One region of the Streptomyces sp. MGP-BFMKR1 genome, then DNA from elsewhere that is predicted to be linked to it. Evidence: predicted binding sites of a transcription regulator. Region 1 holds the regulator's gene; the other holds the start of a gene.
The links. The regulator HspR, encoded in region 1, represses chaperone genes until heat shock. The targets are predictions, from matches to a motif close to TTGAGNNNNNNNNNCTCAA.

Region 2: lon (endopeptidase La) is a predicted target of HspR. The motif match lies at 1,514-1,532, and genes of this name have one in related genera.

The regions. Positions count from the first base shown of each region.
Region 1 is NZ_CM173408.1:3,922,887-3,927,269, reverse strand. It holds gene grpE (nucleotide exchange factor GrpE) at 1-208, shown strand, start outside; gene dnaJ (molecular chaperone DnaJ) at 239-1,426, shown strand; gene AC3CHW_RS15070 (heat shock protein transcriptional repressor HspR) at 1,428-1,898, shown strand; gene AC3CHW_RS15065 (NAD(P)-dependent oxidoreductase) at 2,006-2,644, opposite strand; gene AC3CHW_RS15060 (winged helix-turn-helix transcriptional regulator) at 2,767-3,225, shown strand; gene AC3CHW_RS15055 (GNAT family N-acetyltransferase) at 3,304-4,116, shown strand; tRNA gene AC3CHW_RS15050 (tRNA-Trp) at 4,311-4,383, opposite strand.
Region 2 is NZ_CM173408.1:2,670,843-2,675,225, reverse strand. It holds gene AC3CHW_RS09795 (MMPL family transporter) at 1-891, opposite strand, end outside; gene lon (endopeptidase La) at 1,555-4,008, shown strand.

The sequences.
Region 1 (4,383 bases):
GGCGCTGATGCACAGCTACGCGCCGGACGTCACCGAGACCACGTGCGTGTCGATCCTGCAGCCGGGGTATCGCATCGGCGAGCGCACGATCCGCCCCGCGCGGGTCGCCGTCGCCGAACCGCAGCCCGGCGCCACGCCCGGCAGCGGTCAGGCGGGCAAGGGCGACGACGCGTCTGACGAGGAGAACGGTGGCCCGGACGAGGGCTGACGTGACGTACGGAGAGGAGGGACGTCGAGGATGAGCACCAAGGACTTCGTCGAGAAGGACTACTACAAGGTCCTCGGCGTCCCCAAGGACGCCACCGAAGCCGAGATCAAGAAGGCGTACCGGAAGCTCGCCCGCGAGTACCACCCGGACGCCAACACCGGTGACGCCAAGGCCGAGGAGCGCTTCAAGGAGATCTCCGAGGCCAACGACGTCCTCGCCGACCCCAAGCGGCGCAAGGAGTACGACGAGGCGCGGGCGCTGTTCGGGAACGGCGGGTTCCGCCCGGGCCCGGGCGGCCCCGGCGGCACCGGGAGCTTCAACTTCGACCTGGGCGACCTCTTCGGGGGCGGCGGCCCGCAGCCCGGCGGCCCGGGCGCGGGGGGCTTCGGCGGCGGACTCGGGGACGTGTTCGGCGGCCTGTTCAACCGCACCGGCGCGGGCACCCGCACCCAGCCGCGGCGCGGTCAGGACATCGAGTCCGAGGTGACACTCAGCTTCACCGAGGCGGTCGACGGCGCGACCGTGCCGCTGCGGATGTCGAGCCAGGCCCCCTGCAAGGCGTGCCAGGGCACCGGCGACAAGAACGGCACCCCCCGGGTGTGCCCGACCTGCGTCGGCACCGGGCAGGTCAGCCGGGGCGGCGGGGGCGGCTTCTCGCTCACCGATCCGTGCGTGGACTGCCGGGGCCGGGGCCTGATCGCCCAGGACCCGTGCGACCAGTGCAAGGGCAGCGGGCGGGCCCGCTCCTCGCGCACCATGCAGGTCCGCATCCCGGCGGGCGTCAGCGACGGGCAGCGCATCCGGCTGCGCGGCAAGGGCGCCCCCGGCGAGACCGGCGGCCCGGCCGGCGACCTGTACGTCGTGGTGCACGTGGACGCCCACCCGGTCTTCGGCCGCAAGGGCGACAACCTGACCGTGACGGTCCCCGTCACCTTCGACGAGGCGGCCCTCGGCGGCGAGGTCAGGGTTCCGACCCTGGGCGGCCCTCCGGTCACCCTCAAGCTGCCGGCGGGCACCCCCAGCGGACGCACCATGCGCGCCCGGGGCAAGGGCGCGGTCCGCAAGGACGGCACCCGGGGCGACCTGCTGGTCACCATAGAGGTGGCCGTGCCGACGGAGCTGAACGACAAGGCGCGGGAGGCGCTGGAGACCTACCGCGAGGCCACGGCGGACGAGGACCCGCGGGCCGAGCTGTTCCAGGCCGCGAAGGGAGAATGAGATGGACGGCCGAGGCGCACGCCCAGGCGGCGGCAGCCGCAACCCCTACGAGCTGACCGACGACTCACCGGTGTACGTCATCTCGGTCGCCGCTCAACTCTCCGGCCTGCACCCGCAGACCCTGCGCCAGTACGACCGCCTCGGCCTGGTCTCCCCCGACCGCACGGCGGGTCGCGGGCGCCGCTACTCCGCCCGCGACATCAGCCTGCTGCGCCAGGTGCAGGCGCTCAGCCAGGACGAGGGCATCAACCTCGCCGGCATCAAGCGCATCATCGAGCTGGAGAACCAGGTGGCCGCGCTCCAGCAGCGGGTCGCCGAACTCCAGCAGGCGGTGGAGGGCGCGGCGGCGGCGATGCAGCAGCGCGAGGCCGCCGTACACGCCTCGTACCGCCGTGACCTGGTCCCCTACGACCAGGTGCAGCAGACCAGCGCCCTGGTGGTGTGGCGGCCCCGCAGGCCGGGGCAGGACTAGCCGCACCCGCGCGTGCGCGGTAGTGGACCCGCCGACCCCTCGGGGACGGCGGGTCCGTCGCTGTCTGGACGCGGGCGCGCGCGGGCCACCGGCCCGACCGGTCGGGCTCAGGTCACCGCTAGGTGGGTGCGGTGGTGGCGCGGCGCGGTGGCCTCGTCGAGCAGGGCGGCGGCGAAGTCGGGGTAGGAGATCCGATCCGTCATGTCGCCGTAGGGGCGCACCGAGTACCGGCCGCCGCGCGCTCCCTCGTGGTCGAAATCGCCGGACGGGCTCACATACACCCAGTCCAACTCGGCCCCCGCGGCGCGCAGTACGTCGCGGCCGGCCGCGTGCGCGAGGCAGAAGGGCCGGAACTCGGCCGGGAAGCCGGGCGCGTCCAGCAACGGTGTGCCGTCGGGCCCGGGCAGCAGGGCGGCGATGCCCACGCTGACGAGCCGCCCGACGCCGGCCTCGCGCAACCCCGCCACCAGGGCGCGGGCGCTGGCGGGGAAGAACGCGCCGGGGTCGGTGCCCTCGCCGTATACCGCCGTGACGTTGATCGCGGCCGAGTGCCCGGCGGCCAGGGCGGCCACGCGGGCCGCGTCGGTGACGTCGCCGACGGCGATCCGTACACCCGCGTCCGCCGGCCCCTGGTAGCGGGCGGCGGCTCGTACGACGGCGGTGACCTCGTGCCCACGGCCGCGGGCCTCGGCGACGGCCTGCCGTCCGGCCCGGCCGGCCGCGCCGAAGATGACGATCCTGCTCATGTCGGAATACCTCCGGGTGAGTTGGTGCTCCGGAAGGTATCCGGGCGGTCGGTTACCTTCCGGATACCGCCGGGGTCGCCGACGAGCGCCCTCGGCGGCGAGGAGAGTCAGGAGGGGGCCCCATGACGCGCCGCGAGCCGCTGCCGGCCGACCTGTTCGACGAGGTGTGCCCGTCCCCGCTGCTGCCGTTCCGGTTCGGTGACAAGTGGGGCGCCCTGGTGTTGCGCTGCCTGGAGGACGGCCCACGCCGCTTCTCCGAACTCCGCGTCCCGCTGCACCGCGTGACCCCGAAGGTGCTCACCCAGTCGTTGCGCGGCCTGGAGCGCGGCGGCCTCATCGTGCGTACGGAGTACGTGGCCCCGCGCCGCGCGGTGGAGTACGCCCTGACGCCGCTCGGCCGCAGCATGCTCGGCCCCATGCGGGCGGCGTGCGCGTGGGCGGCCGACCACTGGGACGAACTCCTCGATGCGCACGAGTCGCACGGGTCGCGAGAACCGCACGGGTCGCACGGGTCGCACGGGTCGTACGACGAGGCCGTCGGGGGGAGGCGGCGCGGTGTCGGCATGGGGCGGCGGGGGTGAGCGCGGGTGGCCCGGGCCCGGGATCGGCGGCGGGGCGTGGCCGCCGGGCCGTGGGGCGGTCCTCGTACGGTGAGGGGTGTGTCGAGCGTGGAACTCGTCCCAGGTGACCGGGGACTGCTGGCCCTCCAGGTGGGGGCGAACTGGCCGGTCGACGGGAACGGCCGGCTGACCGGGCCCGGCGCGCCCCGGCTGGTGGTCGCCGCGGCGGCCGACGGGGTGGTGGTCGCGGCGAGCGCGGGGATGCCCGACGCGGTGGTGGCCGGGGCGCGGGCCGCCGTGGTCGGCGTACGCCCGGAGCCGCCACCGACCCGGCGCGCGCCCCGGGCGGCGGGCGCGACCGGGGAACCGGGGCCGTCGGGTGCGGCGGATGGACCGGCCTCGTCGCCCGCGGTGCCGACTGGTGTGCGGCGGGCCCGGGAACTGGTCGAGGAGGCCACCGGCCCGGTCACGCTCTCGGCGGGGCCCTGCTACCTGATCCCGCCCGAGGTGCGGTACGCGCCGACCGCCCGCGTGGTCACCTCGGACGGGGGCGACCCGGCGGCGCTACGAGCGGCCAATCCGGGCAACTGGGGCGCGGGGGAGTGGGACGACCTCCTCGACGGCGCGCTCGGGCCCTGGGCCATGGCCGTGGCGGCGGGCCGGGTCATCGCCATCTGCCACACCCCGTGCTGGTCGGCGCGGGCGGCGGAGGCGGGGGTGTGGACCCGCCCGGGCTGCCGCGGGCGCGGCCACGCGGCGACGGTCACGGCGGCCTGGGCTCGCGTCATGGCGGCGGCCGGGGACGGCAGGCGGCTGTTCTACAGCACGACGGCCACCAACCACGCCTCCCAGCGGGTCACCCGCCGCCTCGGACTCCGCCAACTCGGCTGGATGTGGAAGCTGACCGCCTGACGAGCCCGACCACGCGGGTGCGGGGTTGGGCTGCTGAGGGGCGCTGGTGGAGTGCCGTGACGATCGACACGCGTTCTCGTCGCGGGGCGTCTTCGGGTGCGGTCAGCCGTGGCGCGCGCAGCGCGAGGGCCAGCTCCCGCGCCTGAGGTGGCGTCAGTAGCTGGCCCGTGCCGTGCCGTTTTCGACTGCTGTAGCAGGGGCGGCAGGAATCGAACCTACAGCCTTCGGTTTTGGAGACCGGTGCTCTGCCAATTGAGCTACGCCCCT
Region 2 (4,383 bases), 1.3 Mb from region 1:
GCCGACGACCGACAGGCCCGCCAGCGCGATCACCACGGTGACCCCGGCGAACACGACCGCCGATCCGGCGGTACCCACCGCCACCCCGGCCGCCTCCTGCGGCGCCAGGCCGCGCCCGCGCTCCTCCCGGTAGCGGGACACCACGAACAGGGCGTAGTCGATGCCCACCGCCAGGCCCAGCATCATCCCGAGGGTGAGCGTGTCCGCCGAGAGCCCCAACGGGCCCGCCAGCAGCACGATTCCGAACAGGCTCACCGCGACGCCCACGACCGCGGTCAGCAGCGGCAGCCCGGCGGCAGCCAACGATCCGAAGGTGAACAGCAGCACGACCGCCGCCGCCGCGAGGCCCACGATCTCCGCGGTTCCGCCGGGCTCGCCGCCGCTGTCCATCGCCGACCCGCCGGTCTCCACCGTCAGGCCCGCCGCCCGCGCCTGGTCCGCCGCCTTGTCCACCGCGGTTCGGCTGGCGTCGGTGACCTTGGAGGGCTCCACCTTGTAGGTGACGGTCGCATACGCGGTCGCACCGTCCTCGCTGACCGCCTCCGACGCGAACGGGTCCTCGACGTCGGCCACCTGCGGGCCGCCGCCCAGCGAGCCCACCGCGTTCTCGACGGCCCTCCGCGTGTCACCCGCGGTCACCTTCTGCCCGTCCGGGGCGACGAAGACGACCTGGGCGGTGGCGCCGTCCGCGGCGGTTCCGGGAAACCGCTCCTCCATGAGATCGAACGCCTTCTGCGATTCGATCCCCGGCATCGAGAACTCCTCGTCCGAGGGTCCCGACGCCCCCGCGGCGCCCACCACTACCGCCACCAGCACGCCCAGCCATATCAGGACGACCCTGCCGCGTCGCCGAAAGGCGCCGCGTCCGAGCCGGTACAGAAAAGTCGCCACGTCAGGGTCTCCCTATCCACAAGCGATGACCTCTCAAGGCTCGTGGGGGAGGGCCCGCCCCGTCGTCATGCCGCTACGGACACCGCGGCCTACTGAAACCACACGACCATCTACTGAAAACGCAGTAGGTGTCCGGGGCGCCACCGTTCCGAGCCACCCGCCACCGCCCGCGCCAGCGCGTACCGACCACCGCTGTCCCGGAGGGCGTATCAGCCCCACCGGGGACCCACGCTCGGCCACGAACCGTACACAGCGCCCAGCCGCCCAGCCCGCGTCACGTGTGGCGTCCCGCCCCTCCACACGGACCAATCCACACGGACCAACGATCCGACGATCCGGCGATCCGGCGGGCCGACGACGCGGCCAGGCCGACCGCCGGACACCACCTCGCCACAGCCCGTCCCGGATTCCCGCCGGCACCGGTCACGCCAGCCAGCACACCCCCGTCCGCAGCCCCCACCACACCGCCCAGCGAAAACGCCTGCTCAACGCGGGACCAGGTGCGGAGTAAAGCCGCCGGCCGAGTGGTTTCTCCCCACAGAGCACCCGGCAACAGAGCCGCCGCGGCGTCTGATCGCTCACAGCGAACACAGGTGAGGGAACACGAGGAGCCTCATATGCATTGAGTGTGTGTAGCTCAACTTGCCTGCCGAAGGGGAGATCATGGCTTCGCTGTCTACACCGCTCACCCTGCCTGTGCTGCCGCTCGACGACGAGGTGGTGCTGCCCGGCATGGTGGTGCCGCTCGATCTGACGGACACGGACGTACGGGCCGCCGTGGAAGCGGCCCAAGCCGCCGCGAGGTCCAGCGGGAGCGGCACCGGAAGCGCGGGCAAGCCGCAGGTGCTGCTCGTGCCGAGGATCGAGGGAACGTACGCGGGGGTGGGCACGCTCGGCACCGTCGAGCAGGTGGGCCGCCTCTCGGACGGCGACCCCGGCGCGCTCATCCGTGGCGTGCACCGGGTGCGCGTCGGCGCCGGCACCACCGGGCCCGGGGCGGCGCTGTGGATCGAGGGCACCCCGGTCGAGGAGACCGGCCCGGACGCCACCGAGATCTCGCCAGGCTCGCAGGCCGAGCTGATGAAGGAGTACAAGGCGCTGGCCACGAGCTGGCTGCGCAAGCGCGGCGCCTGGCAGGTCGTGGACCGGGTGCAGCAGATCGACGACGTCGCGCAGCTCGCCGACAACTCCGGCTACTTCCCGTTCCTCACCGTCGCCCAGCGCCTGGAACTCCTGGAGACCCTCGACCCCGTGGCGCGCCTCAAGCTCGCCATGGGTTGGCTCCGGGAGCACCTGGCCGAGCAGGACGTGGCCGAGTCCATCGCCAAGGACGTACAGGACGGCGTCGACAAGCAGCAGCGCGAGTTCCTGCTGCGCCGTCAGTTGGAGGCCGTCCGCAAGGAACTCGCCGAGCTCGACGGTGGCAGCGAGGACGAGTCCGGGGACTACCGGACCCGCATCGAGGCCGCTGACCTGCCGGAGAAGGTGCGTGAGGCGGCGCTCAAGGAGGTCGACAAGCTGGAGCGGGCTTCCGACCAGAGCCCCGAGAGTGGCTGGATCAGGACCTGGCTGGACACCGTTCTCGAACTGCCGTGGAACCACCGGACCGAGGACGCGTACGACATCAGGGGCGCCAAGGAGGTGCTGGACGCCGACCACGCCGGACTGGCGGACGTGAAGGAGCGCATCACCGAGTACCTCGCGGTGCGCAAGCGGCGCGCGGACCGTGGCCTGGGTGTCGTGGGCGGCCGTCGAGGCGGCGCCGTACTCGCGCTTGTCGGTCCTCCCGGCGTCGGCAAGACCTCGCTCGGCGAGTCGGTGGCCCGTGCCATGGGGCGCGAGTTCGTGCGGGTCGCGCTCGGCGGCGTGCGGGACGAGGCCGAGATCCGCGGCCACCGGCGCACCTACGTGGGCGCCCTGCCGGGCCGGATCGTACGGGCCGTCAAGGAGGCCGGTTCGATGAACCCGGTGATCCTGCTGGACGAGATCGACAAGGTCGGCTCCGACTTCCGGGGCGACCCTGCCGCCGCCCTCCTCGAGGTGCTCGACCCGGCGCAGAACCACACCTTCCGGGACCACTACCTGGAGGTCGAACTGGACCTGTCCGACGTGGTGTTCCTGGCCACCGCCAACGTGCTCGAAGCCATCCCCGAGGCGCTGCTCGACCGGATGGACGTGGTGCGACTGGACGGCTACACGGAGGACGAGAAGGTCACCATCGCCCGCGACCACCTGCTGCCGCGCCAGTTGGAGCGGGCGGGCCTCGAACCGGGCGAGGTCACGCTGGAGGACGCGGCGCTGCGCAAGCTGGCGGGCGAGTACACGCGTGAGGCGGGCGTCCGCAACCTGGAGCGGTCCGTGGCACGGCTGCTGCGCAAGGTCGCGGCCCAGCACGCGCTCGGCGAGCGGGAGCTGCCCTTCACCATCGGCCCGGACGAGCTGCGACCGCTCATCGGCCGACCGCACCACACCCCCGAGGCCGCCCAGGACCCGGCCGAGCGGCGCACCGCCGTCCCCGGCGTGGTCACCGGACTGGCCGTCACCGGCGCCGGCGGCGACGTGCTCTACGTCGAGGCGTCGCTGGCCGACCCCGAGACGGGCGGCGCGGGGCTCACGTTGACGGGGCAGCTCGGCGACGTCATGAAGGAGTCCGCGCAGATCGCGCTCTCCTTCCTGCGCTCGCACGGGGCCGAACTGGAACTGCCGGTCGCGGACCTCAAGGAGCGCGGCGTCCACCTGCACGTCCCCGCCGGGGCGGTGCCCAAGGACGGGCCGAGCGCGGGCATCACGATGACCACCGCCCTCGCCTCGCTGCTCTCGGGCCGCCAGGTGCGCCCGGACGTGGCGATGACCGGCGAGGTGTCGCTGACCGGGCGGGTGCTGCCGATCGGCGGGGTCAAGCAGAAGCTGCTGGCCGCCCACCGCGCGGGGATCACGACCGTGGTCATCCCCAAGCGGAACGAGCCCGACCTGGACGACGTCCCGGCCGAGGTGCTCGACCGACTGGACGTGCACGCCGTGTCGGACGTGCGCCAGGTACTGGAGCTGGCGCTGAGCCCCGCCACGGACGCGGACCTGGTGGCCGGCGCGGACAGCCGGACGCAGGTCGCCGCGTGAGCTGACCCGGGCCGCGCCCGAGCGGCGATGCCGAGGCCGGCGTTCCCCCTTCACCTGTGGTGGAGCGGGGAGCGCCGGCCTCGGCGCGTCAGCCCCAGGAGTCCGCGCGTTACGGGCCGCGATGAGGCGTCCGCGGGGTCAACGACTCGGGGGCGTACGAGGGGGTCATGGGCGCGTGCGCAAGGCCCCTGACCTTCGACAACGCGAAACGCCGGGGAGGTTGAACGGCCACGCGCTCCGGTACGCCGGGTGCGTGTGACAGCCACTCAACTCGAAAGGGTGAACGAGTCGTTGGCTCTCTCGGTGACCTTGACAGGCAGACAGGTCTGTCTGTTAATTTTGGAGTGTCAGACAGACCTGTCTGTTCGCTAATGA